3 regions of the Massilia sp. WG5 genome follow, and region 1 is predicted to be linked to each of the others. Evidence: predicted binding sites of a transcription regulator. Region 1 holds the regulator's gene; each other region holds the start of a gene.
What was found. Region 1 encodes sigma-54, which starts transcription at its own class of promoters, with help from an activator protein. Its sites were predicted from a motif close to TGGCANGNAANCTGCTTT; they were not measured.
Positions count from the first base shown of each region.

Region 2: AM586_RS20410 (ammonium transporter) is a predicted target of sigma-54. The motif match lies at 2,241-2,258, and genes of this name have one in related genera.
Region 3: AM586_RS26485 (urease accessory protein UreD) is a predicted target of sigma-54. The motif match lies at 1,300-1,317, and genes of this name have one in related genera.

Region 1 is NZ_CP012640.2:3,958,462-3,962,722, forward strand. It holds gene lptC (LPS export ABC transporter periplasmic protein LptC) at 1-394, shown strand, start outside; gene lptA (lipopolysaccharide transport periplasmic protein LptA) at 423-1,013, shown strand; gene lptB (LPS export ABC transporter ATP-binding protein) at 1,010-1,789, shown strand; gene AM586_RS17700 (RNA polymerase factor sigma-54) at 1,792-3,276, shown strand; gene hpf (ribosome hibernation-promoting factor, HPF/YfiA family) at 3,339-3,716, shown strand; gene AM586_RS17710 (enoyl-CoA hydratase/isomerase family protein) at 3,816-4,261, shown strand, end outside.
Region 2 is NZ_CP012640.2:4,564,342-4,568,602, reverse strand. It holds gene AM586_RS20420 (urate hydroxylase PuuD) at 1-1,097, opposite strand, end outside; gene AM586_RS20415 (LysR substrate-binding domain-containing protein) at 1,205-2,143, shown strand; gene AM586_RS20410 (ammonium transporter) at 2,307-3,512, shown strand; gene AM586_RS20405 (NRAMP family divalent metal transporter) at 3,521-4,261, opposite strand, start outside.
Region 3 is NZ_CP012640.2:5,928,700-5,932,960, forward strand. It holds gene AM586_RS26480 (SulP family inorganic anion transporter) at 1-967, shown strand, start outside; gene AM586_RS28470 (hypothetical protein) at 1,015-1,215, shown strand; gene AM586_RS26485 (urease accessory protein UreD) at 1,328-2,182, shown strand; gene ureA (urease subunit gamma) at 2,204-2,506, shown strand; gene AM586_RS26495 (urease subunit beta) at 2,521-2,859, shown strand; gene ureC (urease subunit alpha) at 2,856-4,261, shown strand, end outside.

The DNA.
Region 1 (4,261 bases):
CTACGTGATCTCGGGCGAGCGCCTGACCCACCGACCGGCCAACAACACCTCGGTGATCGACAAGCCGGTGGTGCAGAGCCTGAGCGTGGACCATCCGCACATGACCATGACGGCGGACACCGCGCACGTCAACCAGGACCAGAACCAGATCGACCTGGTCGGCAACGTCGACATCACCCGTCCGGGCAGCGCGACCACGCAGCCCATGCGCATCCGCACCGAGGCGCTGACCGTGCTGCCGGACGAGGAGATCTCGAAGACCGACAAGCCGATCCAGATGACGCTCGGCGCCGCTTCCGCGACCGGCGTCGGCATGGTGGCCAACAACGCCACGCAGCAGCTGGACCTGGGCGGGCGCGGCCGCATTATTTATCCGCCGCGTAGCGCACGCTGACAGGACAACCTGAAAGGATTCGCATCCAATGAAAAAAATATTCGCCGTCGCCGCTCTCTCGCTGGCAAGCCTTACCGCCAGCGCGGAGCGCGCTGATTCGCTCAAGCAGGCCCAGGTCGACTTCGACAACGGCCACCTCGACGAGGTCACCCAGACCCGCACCCTGACCGGCAATGTCGTGCTGACGCGCGGCACGCTGCTGATCAAGTCGGACAAGGCCGTGATGAAGGAATCGCCGGAAGGCTACATGATCCTGGTGCTGACCGCCGCGCCAGGAAAAATCGCGAGCTTCCGCCAGAAGCGCGACGGCGGGCCCGACCTGTGGACCGAGGGCCAGGCCCAGCGTATCGAATACGACGAGCGCACCGAAGTGGTCAAGCTGTTCTCGAACGCCGTCGTCAAGCAGCTCGAAGGCAAGCGCATGACGAGCGAAGTGAACGGCCCCTTCATCTCCTACGACAACCGCACCGAGCAGGCGAACGTGCACAACGACGCCAGCGGCGACAGCAAGCCGGGCGGCGGGCGCAGCACCATCATCATCGCACCGCGCCGTAGTCCGCCCGCTGCGGCACCCGCTGCGGCGCCGGCCGCAGCACCGTCGGGAGCAGCCAAGCAATGATGGATGTCCACGCAGACGCCGCCGCCGTCACCGGCGCCGGCAGCACCCTGGTCGTCAAGGGGCTGCAGAAAAGCTACGGCAAGCGCCTGGTGGTGCGCGACGTCTCGCTGCAGGTCGCCTGCGGCGAGGTGGTCGGCCTGCTCGGCCCGAACGGCGCCGGCAAGACCACCTCGTTCTACATGATCGTGGGCCTGGTGCCGGCCGACGCCGGTTCCATCGTCATCAACGGCACCGACATCACGAGCCTGCCGATCCACCGGCGCGCCATGCTGGGCCTGTCCTACCTGCCGCAGGAAGCCTCGGTGTTCCGCAAGCTGACGGTGGAGGAGAACATCCGCGCCGTGCTGGAACTGCAGCGCGAGAACGGCAAGCCGCTGGGCAAGGCGCGCATCCAGGAACGCCTGGACGAGCTGCTGGCCGACCTGCAGATCGAGAAGCTGCGCGAGAACCCGGCGCTGTCGCTGTCGGGCGGCGAGCGGCGCCGCGTGGAGATCGCGCGCGCGCTGGCGACCGACCCGCGCTTCGTGCTGCTGGACGAACCCTTCGCCGGCGTCGATCCGATCGCGGTGATCGAGATCCAGCGCATCGTGCGCTTCCTGAAGGAGCGCGGGATCGGCGTGCTGATTACCGACCACAATGTGCGCGAGACGCTTGGCATCTGCGATCGCGCGTATATCATCAACCAGGGCGCGGTGCTGGCTTCCGGACGTCCTGACGATATCATCGCCAACGAATCGGTCCGCCGCGTCTACCTGGGTGAACACTTCCGGATGTAGCCATGAAACAGACGCTGCAACTCAAGACATCACAGCACCTTGCGCTGACGCCGCAACTCCAGCAGTCGATCCGGCTGCTGCAGCTGTCCACTCTCGAGCTGCACCAGGAGATCGAGCAGGTACTGAGCGACAATCCGCTGCTCGAGCGCCTCGACGATCCGCTCGACCGCTCCGTGCGCCTGCTGGCGGACGGCGCCATCAACAACGGCGCCTCGACCTCCACCACGCCTGACGCGCCGCCCGCCCAGAGCCAGGGCGAGGAGGGCAAGGACAACGCCGGCGGCGAGGGCGAGGGCGGCGACAGCGGCGAGGCCGGCGGCGCCGAGCACGACATGGAATGGGGCGAGCCGGGCCGCTCCGGCAACGGCGGCGAGGACGAAGACGGCCGCCCGCAGCTGGAAGCCAGCCCGGTCTCGCTGCGTGAACACCTGATGGAACAGGTGCGCCTGACCTGCATCTCGCCGCGCGACTGCGCGCTGGTCGAGATCGTCGTCGATACCCTCGACGACAACGGCTACCTCGAGGAATCGCTGGACGAGCTGCATGCGCGCATGCCGCCCGAACTGGAGATCGAGTTCGACGAACTGCGCACGGCCCTGTCGCTGGTGCAGAGCATGGACCCGCCCGGCGTCGGCGCCCGCAGCGCCGCCGAATGCCTGGCGCTGCAGATCCGCCGCATGCCCGGCGTGCCGATGGTGACGCGGCGCATGGCGCTGACCATCGTCGAACGCTACCTGACCTGGTTCGCGCAGCGCGAATTCAACAAGCTCAAGAAGGCCCTCGACTGCGACGACGAAGACCTGCGCGAAGCCCAGGCCGTGATCCGCCAGTGCAATCCGCATCCGGGCGCGGCCTTCGCTTCCGACGTCTCCGACTTCGTGGTGCCGGACGTGATCGTGCGCCGCGCGAAGGACGGCTGGAGCGTGCAGCTGAATCCGGAAGTGATGCCGCGCCTGCGCGTGAACAGCATCTACGCTGCCTTGATGAAGCAGGGAAAATCGGAGTCGCAGCTGAATGCACAATTGCAAGAAGCGAAGTGGCTCATCAAGAACATGCGCCAGCGCTTCGACACGATCCTGCGTGTAGCGCAAGCAATCGTCGAGCGCCAGCGGAACTTTTTCTCCCACGGCGCAGTTGCCATGCGGCCCCTTGTTTTACGTGAGATAGCTGATACACTAGGTCTACACGAGAGCACAATTTCTCGCGTCACAACGCAGAAATACATGCTGACGCCGCACGGCATGTTTGAGCTGAAGTACTTTTTCGGGAGTCACGTCGCGACCGAGGCAGGAGGCGAAGCATCCTCGACCGCGATCCGGGCTCTTATCGTACAACTCACAGGAGCAGAAGACCCCAAGAACCCTTTATCCGACAGCAAGATCGCGGAGATGCTAGGGGAACAGGGAATGGTTATCGCACGCCGCACGGTCGCGAAATACCGTGAGGCGCTGAAGATCCCGCCCGTTAGCCTTCGCAAATCCTTGTAACAAGCTGCCCAGCTGCGCAAGATGCGCGCATGTCCTGGCAGCGCATCTTCAAAGGAGTGTGTATGAATCTCACTATCAGCGGACATCATCTCGATGTAACCCCAGCAATCCGAGAATACGTACAGAACAAGCTTGAACGCATCACCCGCCATTTCGATCAAGTGATCGACTCCCACGTCATCCTCTGCATAGACAATCTCACCGAGAAAGAAAAACGCCAGAAGGCCGAGATCAACTTGCGCGTTGCTGGGAAGATCGTTCACGTTGCGAGCGCCGCACACGACCTCTACGCCGCGATCGACATGCTGATGGACCGCCTCGACAGGCAAGTCCAGAAGTACAAGCAGATGCTTCAGAATCACAGTAACACTCCGCTGAAACGCATGAGCAACGAATCCAACGAGTCCATTGAGGGAGGAGAAGCTGCCGCCGCAGCGTGATCATTCCGCAGGCACAGCAAGGACTAAGGGCGCATTGGCGCCCTTTTCGTTTGTTGGGCGCTAGAATGCCGTTTTCCATTTCATGAATAACAAAGAGACATGAGCGAATACGTGCAGACCCGCGTCGCCAACGGCACCGGCATCATTACCCTGGACCGGCCCAAGGCCCTGAACTCGCTGTCGCTGGACATGGTGCGCGCGCTGACGGCAGCCCTGCTGGCCTGGCGCGACGAGGCCGGCGTCGACGCCGTCATTATCAAGAGCACCAGCGAAAAAGCCCTGTGCGCGGGCGGCGACATCCGCTTCTTCCACCAGGCCGGGCATGCCACGCCGACGGGCGGGAGTGCGCTGCTGGAAGACTTCTTTACCGAAGAATACGCGCTGAACCACCTGATCCATTTCTATCCGAAACCGTATATTGCGCTGATGGACGGGGTGGTTATGGGCGGCGGCATGGGCATCGCCCAAGGCGGCCCGGACAGCGGCCTGCGCGTCGTGACCGAACGCACGAAGATGGCGATGCCCGAGGTGAACATCGGCCTGTT
Region 2 (4,261 bases), 610 kb from region 1:
TTCTGCTCGATGCCGTGCGCATCGTCCAGCATCACCCCGGCGGGGGCGGTGGCGAAGCCGGCTTGCGTGGGATGCGCGGCATGGCAGGACACGCAGCGCTGCCGGATGATGCCCTGCACCGCCGCAAACTGCACGCTGGCGTCGGCGCCGGCGTTCGTCGCGGCGCTTGCCGCCGGCGGTTTCGGCGCGATCGCCACGGCGACCGCCAGCAGCAGGAGCACGCCCACGGCCGGGTACTTCCATTCGACGCGGCCCTTGTGGCGCAGGTTGAAGAAGTGGCGGATGAAGACCCCGGCCAGCATGATCCCGGCCAGCACCGCCCAGGCGTGCTCGTGGCGGTAGGTCATGGCGAAGTGGTTGCTGATCATGATGAACAGCACCGGCAGCGTGAAGTAGTTGTTGTGCACGCTGCGCTGCTTGCCGCGGATGCCGTAGACCGGGTCGGGCTTGTGGCCGGCGATCATCGCATCGACCATCCTGCGCTGCCCGGGGATGATCACCATCGCCACGTTGGCGACCATGATGGTGCCGATCATCGCGCCCACGTGGATGTAGGCCGCGCGTCCGCTCAGCCAGTGGGTCAGCACCCAGGCCGCGCCGCTCAGGAACACGAACATCACGGCGCCGAAGGCCAGGTCGTGCTTGCCCAGCTTCGAGCGGCACAGCAGGTCGTAGACGACCCAGGCCAGCACCAGGCTTCCCAGGCCGATGCCGACCGCCTGCCCGGTCGAGAGATCGGCCACGCCGCGGTCGACCATCATCGCCTGGGCGTTGAAGTAGTAAACGATGGTGAGCAGCGCAAAGCCCGACAGCCAGGTCGAATACGCTTCCCACTTGAACCAGTGCAGTTCCTTCGGCAGCTCGGCCGGCGCGACCAGGTACTTCTGCGGGTTGTAGAAGCCGCCGCCGTGCACCGCCCACAGCTCGCCGGCCACGCCCTTCTTCGCCAGTTCGCCGCCCGGCGCCGGCGGCCGCAGGGAATTATCCAGCCAGACGAAATAGAAGGAGGCGCCGATCCAGGCGATGCCCGTGATGACGTGCAGCCAGCGCACCAGCAGGTTCATCCATTCGAGGCCATAGGGAAGCAGGTATTCCATGAACATCCTTTGTAGAGACGACTAAACAAGATAAACCGCTTTCCATTTATTCAACATCAAAAATACCGTATATTTGACATACGCGCACGCATATACGAAGCCTTTTGATGAGCAGCCTTCCCCAGCACCTCGACCTGCACCTGATCCGCATACTCTACCTGTTGCTGGTGGAGAAGAACGTATCGCGCGTGGCCCTCAAGCTGAACCAGCCCCAGCCCTCGATCTCGGCCTCGCTGCGCAAGCTGCGCGAGCTGACCGGCGACCCGCTGCTGGTGCGCGGCGCGCGCGGCATGGTGCCGACCCAGCACGGCGAGAGCCTGCTCAAGCCGGCCAAGCGCATCCTCGACGAGACCGAGAGCCTGTTCATCCGGAAGTCGCCCTTCGTGCCCGAGCAGGCCGCGCGCACCTTCCATATCGCCGCGCCCGACTACCTGGACACCCAGTTCCTGCCCGGCGTGGTCGCCGGCATCCGCCGCGACGCGCCCAACAGCAAGGTCTCGATCCACCACCTCGGGGCCGGCACCGACTACCTGCGCATGCTGTCGGACGGCGAGATCGACCTGGTGATCGCCAACTGGGATGAGCCGCCCGCCCACCTGCACATCTCCAAGCTGTTCGAGGACCCGATCATCTGCACCATGCGCGCCGACAGCGCCTACGCGCGCCGTACCGCCAGCGATGCGATGTCGCTCGAGGACTACCTCGGCCTGCCGCACGTGGCGCCGTCGCCGATGCTGCCGGGCTACCACGGCGTGATCGATTCCTTCCTGGAGCGCGAGGGCCTGCAGCGCAAGGTGGCGGTCGAGTCGCCCTACTTCGGCCTGATTCCCTACATGCTGACCCAGACCGACCTGGTGCTGACCACCGGCCGCCAGTTCATCCGCTTCTACGAAAAGACGCTGCCGCTGAAGAGTTTCACGGTGCCGCTCAAGTTCCCGCCGATGCGCTTCTACCAACTGTGGCACCAGCGGGTGCACCAGTCGGCGGAGCACAAGTGGCTGCGCGACCAGGTGATGGCAGCGGCGAAGGCCTTGCTCAAGCAGTAACCCAATTTGGCGCACGGACGCACCAATGCGGTGCTCCTGCCCGCTAATGGGGCAACGCACCCTGCCCGCGCATGAGGGATGCATGGGCGCCCCAAATTGGAACGCAAATTGCTACCAAGAAGTGCTCACGCCACTTGCGTGCACTTTTTTGGAAAATTTTTGCATGGATGCCTACAAAACCGGCGCCGACGCGCTCTTCATCCTGCTCGGCGGGATCATGATCCTGGCGATGCACGCCGGCTTCGCCTTCCTCGAACTGGGAACGGTGCGCCGCAAGAACCAGGTCAACGCCCTGGTCAAGATCCTGATCGACTTTGCCGTCTCGACCATCGCCTACTTCTTCGTCGGCTATGGCATCGCCTACGGCATGCACTTCTTCGGCGCCACCTCCACGCTGGTGGCGAAGAACGGTTATGAGCTCGTCAAGTTCTTCTTCCTGCTGACCTTCGCGGCGGCGATCCCGGCCATCATCTCGGGCGGCATCGCCGAGCGCGCCAAGTTCCATCCGCAGATGGCGGCCACCGCCCTGCTGGTCGGATTCGTGTATCCCCTGTTCGAGGGGATCGCCTGGAACAACCGCTTCGGCATCCAGGACTGGCTGCAAGTGACCTTCGGCGCGCCCTTCCACGACTTCGCCGGCTCGGTGGTGGTGCACGCGGTGGGCGGCTGGGCCGCGCTGCCGGCGGTGCTGCTGCTGGGGGCGCGCCGCGGCCGCTACGCCAAGGACGGCCGCATCGCCGCCCACCCGCCGTCGAACATTCCCTTCCTGGCGCTGGGCGCCTGGATCCTGACCGTGGGCTGGTTCGGCTTCAACGTGATGAGCGCGCAGACGCTCGACAAGATGAACGGCCTGGTGGCCGTGAATTCCCTGATGGCGCTGACGGGCGGCACCCTGGTCGCCTTCGTCATGGGCCGCAACGACCCGGGCTTCGTCTACAACGGACCGCTGGCCGGCCTGGTGGCGGTATGCGCCGGTTCGGACCTGATGCATCCGCTCGGCGCGCTGGTCACCGGCGCGATCGCGGGCGGCATCTTCGTGTCGCTGTTCACGCTGGCGCAGAACCGCTGGAAGATCGACGACGTGCTCGGCGTGTGGCCGCTGCACGGCCTGTGCGGCGCCTGGGGCGGCATCGCCGCCGGCATCTTCGGCAGCCTGGCGCTGGGCGGCCTGGGCGGCGTGTCGCTGGCCTCGCAGCTGATCGGCACGCTGCTCGGCATCGTCATTTCCGGCCTGGGCAGCTGGATCGTCTACGGTGTACTGAAGAAGACGGTCGGCCTGCGCCTCGACGCCGAGCAGGAATTCGACGGCGCCGACCTGTCGATCCACCGCATCAGCGCCACCCCGGAACGCGAAACCACCTTCCAATAAAGGCGCTCCTATCCCATGAGGGAGGCGCCGAACATGGCCAGCACCGCCACCGCCATCACGGCGGTGCACAGCCAGCCGAGCAGGCGCAGCCTTCCCGAGATCTTCAGCGCGCCCATGATCTTCTCGCTCGAGGCCACCGCCATCATGATCACCATGACCGGCACCGCGATCACGCCGTTCAGCACCGCGCTCCAGTAAAGCGCCTTGATCGGATCGAGCGGGACGAAGTTGATGCCGACCCCGGCCAGGGTGGCGACGATGATGATGGCGTAGAACTTGCGCGCCGCCGAAAACTTGCTGTCGAGGCTGCTTTTCCAGTGGAAGGTGCCGGCCATCGCATAGGCGGCCGAGCCGGCCAGTACCGGAATCGCCAGCAGGCCGGTGCCGACGATCCCCGCCGCGAACAGCACGAAGGCCAGCTCGCCGGCGACCGGCTTCAGCGCCGACGCGGCCTGGGCCGAGGACTGCAGGTCATGCACGCCGTGCGTATGCAGGGTCGCCGCGGTGGTCAGCATGATGAAGAAGGCGACCAGGTTCGATACCGCCATGCCGACCAGGGTATCGAAGCGGATGCGCCGGAACTGGGCCTCGACCTGCCCGGGCGCGCGCCGCAGCGGCTGCGCATCGTCGTCCGCGCGCAGCTCCTCGACTTCCTGCGAAGCCTGCCAGAAGAACAGGTAGGGACTGATGGTGGTGCCGAACACCGCGACCACGGTGGTCAGGTATTCCCTGTTCCATTCCGGATGCGG
Region 3 (4,261 bases), 2.0 Mb from region 1:
GCCGCGCCTGAACCTGGCGGCTTCCGGCGCGCACTGGCAGCAGCTGTTCCAGCCGGCCCTCCTGATCGGCTTCATGTGCTTCCTGATCTCGATGTCCGGGGCCCAGGCGCTGGCCGCGCGCAAAGGAGAAAAGCTGCACACCAATGCAGAGCTGGTCGGCCTCGGCGCGGCCAACGTCGGCAGTTTCCTGAGCGGCGGCTTTCCCGTCACCGGCAGCCTGTCGCGTTCGGCCGTCAACTTCGCGGCCGGCGCCAACACCCCGCTGGCCGCGGTGGTCGCGGCGGCGCTGCTGGGCGCGGCGCTGGTGCTGCCGACCGGCTGGCTGGCGCTGCTGCCGCTGCCGGTGCTGGCCGCCACCATCATCGTCGCCGTACTCGGCATGCTGGAATCCGCGACCCTGCGTACCGCCTGGCGCTACGACCGCGCCGACGCGCTGGCGCTGCTGGCCACTCTAGGGGGCGTGCTGCTGCTCGGGGTCGAGGCTGGCGTGGTGGTCGGCCTGCTGCTGTCGCTGGGGGCGATGATCTGGCGCGAGAGCCGGCCGCACATCGCGGTGCTGGGCCGCATCGCCGGCACCGAACACTTCCGCAATGTCGAACGCTACCAGGCCGAGACCCGCAGCGGCGTGCTGCTGCTGCGCGTCGACGCCGGCCTGTTCTTCGGGAACATCGAGGCGGTCAACGCCCGCGTCGAGGAAGAGCTGGACCTGCATCCCGGCACGCGCGAGCTGGTGCTGGTGCTGTCGGCCGTGAATGCGATCGACACCTCGGCCCTGTTCGGCCTGCTGGAGCTGAACGGTGAAGTGGTCCGGCGCGGCGTGCGCCTGCACCTGGCCGAGGTGAAGGGGCCGGTGATGGACCGGCTGAAGCAGTCGAAGCTGCTGGAGCGTCTCAGCGGGCAGGTCTTCCTGAGCACGGCGAATGCCTGGAATACCCTGTCCACCGGCGACGAATCCTGGTCAGTCTGAGGCGCTTGTGGCAGTATGGGGCGCATGAACACTTCCTGGAGCGAAGCATGACGAGTCGACTTGCCCTGGTCCTGTTGGCGTCCGCGGCGGCGCTGTACGCCATCGGCATGCAGTCCGGCCTCGATGTCGGCCTGGCGTGGATGACGCTGATCTCGGCCATGTTCATCGAGCTGACGCTCTGGAAGCGTGGCCTGGACCGCGTCCGGGCCGCCGTCGCCGCACGGCGCGCGCGCAAGCAGCAGCGCTGACTCTTTCCGCACCGAATTGGTGCAAATCCCTGTGCGGGTGCGTAAAACGTGCATCCGCAAGCCGGCATTCGGCCAATGACAGTCTGGCACGCATCCTGCTAACCCTGTTGGCATGCCCGACTGCCACCCTGACCACTCCCACATCGATCCGCCGCCCGCGCCGCCCTGGCGCGCCAGCCTGCACCTCGATTTCGCTTTCGATGCCGACGCCGGCGTCACCCGGATGGTGCGGCGCGCCCATCGCGGCCCGCTGCGCGTGCAGAAAGCCCTGTATCCGGAAGGACCGCGCGCCTGCCAGGTGATCGTCGTGCACCCGCCGGGCGGCGTGGTGGGCGGCGATTGCCTCGAGATCGGGATGCGCATCGGTGCCGGCGGCCAGGTCTTCGCGACCTCGCCGGGCGCCGCCAAGTGGTACCGCGCGAACGGCCGCCGCTCCAGCCAGGCAGTGCGGCTGCAGGCCGGCGAGGGCGCCGCGCTCGAATGGATGCCGCAGGAAACCATCTTCTACGACGGCGCCTGCGTCGATCTCGAGCACGAGGTCGAACTGGGCGCCGGCACCCCCTATATCGGCAGCGAGATCCTGTGCTTCGGCCGGCGCGCGATGGGCGAGCGCTTCCTGCGCGGCCAGGTCCGCCAGCGCACCCGCATCCGCCAGGGCGGACGCCTGGTCTGGCACGAGCAGGGCCTGCTCGACGCCGCGGGGCTGGAGAGCCCGCTCGGACTGCAGGGAAAGAGCGTGTGCGCGACCCTGCTGGCGGTCGGCAGGCCGCTGCCGGCGGCGGTCCTGGCGCGCCTGCGCGCCGCCGACCCGGACCTTGCGCTGAGCCAGGTGAAGTCGGTCTTCGTGGCGCGCCACCTGGGCATCGATACCGAAGCCGCGCGCGCCGCCATGCTGCGCGTGTGGCAGGCGGTGCGTCCGCACTTGCTGGGCATGGACGCCAGCGTGCCGCGCATCTGGAACACCTGAAGGACGCCTGAGAAAGAGACCATGGACCTGAGCCCACGAGAGAAGGACAAGCTGCTGATCTTCACCGCCGCCCTGCTGGCCGAGCGCCGCCGGGCGCGCGGGCTGAAGCTGAACTACCCGGAGGCCGTGGCCCTGATCACGGCTGCCATCATGGAAGGCGCCCGCGACGGCCGCAGCGTGGCCGAGCTGATGGACGAGGGCGCGACGATCCTGTCGCGCGCCGACGTCATGGAAGGCGTGCCGGAGATGATCCCGGAAATCCAGGTCGAAGCCACTTTCCCGGACGGCAGCAAGCTGGTGACCGTCCACCACCCGATCCCATGACGAAAGGACGAACCGTGATCCCGGGCGAATATCTGTTGGAAAGCGGCGAGCTCGCGCTGAACGCCGGCCGCCGCACCCTCACGCTGACGGTGGCGAACGCGGGCGACCGCCCGATCCAGGTCGGCTCGCACTACCATTTCCATGAAGTCAACGACGCCCTGCAGTTCGAACGCGAGGCCACGCGCGGCATGCGCCTGAACATCGCAGCCGGCACCGCGGTGCGCTTCGAGCCGGGCCAGCGCCGCACGGTCGAACTGGTCGAACTGGCCGGGGCGCGTGTGGTGGTCGGCTTCCAGGGGCGCGTCAATGGCTCGCTTGACGGCGCGCCGCCGACGCAGGAGGCATCCGCATGAGCAGCATCTCGCGCCAGGCCTATGCCGACATGTACGGTCCGACCACGGGCGACCGCATCCGCCTCGCCGACACCGGCCTCGTGATCGAGATCGAGCGCGATTTCGCGGTCTACGGCGAAGAGGTCAAGTTCGGCGGCGGCAAGGTGATCCGCGACGGCATGGGCCAGTCGCAGCTGCCGCGCGAGCAGGTCATGGACACCGTGATCACCAACGCCGTGATCGTCGACCACTGGGGCATCGTCAAGGCCGACATCGGCATCCGGGACGGGCTGATCGCCGGCATCGGCAAGGCCGGCAATCCCGACATCCAGCCGGGCGTGGACCTGCCGATCGGCGGCGCCACCGAGATCATCGCCGGCGAAGGCATGATCGTCACGGCCGGCGGGGTCGATACCCACATCCACTTCATCTGCCCGCAGCAGATCGAGGAGGCGCTGGCCTCGGGCATCACCACCATGCTGGGTGGCGGCACCGGGCCGGCGGTCGGCACCGCGGCCACCACCTGCACGCCGGGCGCCTGGCACATCCATTCGATGCTGATGGCGGCCGACGCCTTCCCGATGAACCTCGGCTTCTTCGGCAAGGGCAACGTCAGCCGGCCACGCCCGCTCGAGGAGCAGATCGAGGCCGGCGCCGTGGGCCTCAAGCTGCACGAGGACTGGGGCAGCACCCCGGCCGCGATCGACAACTGCCTCGACGTGGCCGAGCGCATGGACGTGCAGGTGGCGCTGCATTCGGACACCCTGAACGAGGCCGGCTTCCTGGAGTCGACCCTGGCGGCCTTCAAGGACCGTACCATCCACACCTTCCACACCGAAGGCGCGGGCGGCGGCCATGCGCCCGACATCATCGCCGCGGTCGGCCACGCCAACGTGCTGCCGTCCTCGACCAATCCGACCCGTCCGTACACCGTCAACACGCTCGACGAGCACCTCGACATGCTGATGGTCTGCCACCATCTCGATCCGGCCATCGCCGAGGACGTCGCCTTCGCCGAATCGCGGATCCGGCGCGAGACCATCGCCGCCGAGGACATCCTGCACGACCTCGGCGCGATCTCGATGATGTCCTCGGATTCGCAGGCCATGGGAAGGGTCGGCGAGACCATCCTGCGCACCTGGCAGACCGCGCACAAGATGAAGGCGCAGCGCGGGCCGCTGGCGGGCGACTCCGAACGCAGCGACAACGCGCGGGTCAAGCGCTACGTCGCCAAGTACACGATCAACCCGGCCATCACGCACGGCATCGCGCACGCGGTGGGCTCGATCGAAACCGGCAAGATCGCCGACCTGGTGCTGTGGCGCCCGGCCTTCTTCGGCGCCAAGCCCTCGATGGTGCTCAAGGGCGGCATGATCGCGGCCGGCCTGATGGGCGACCCGAACGCCTCGATCCCGACCCCGCA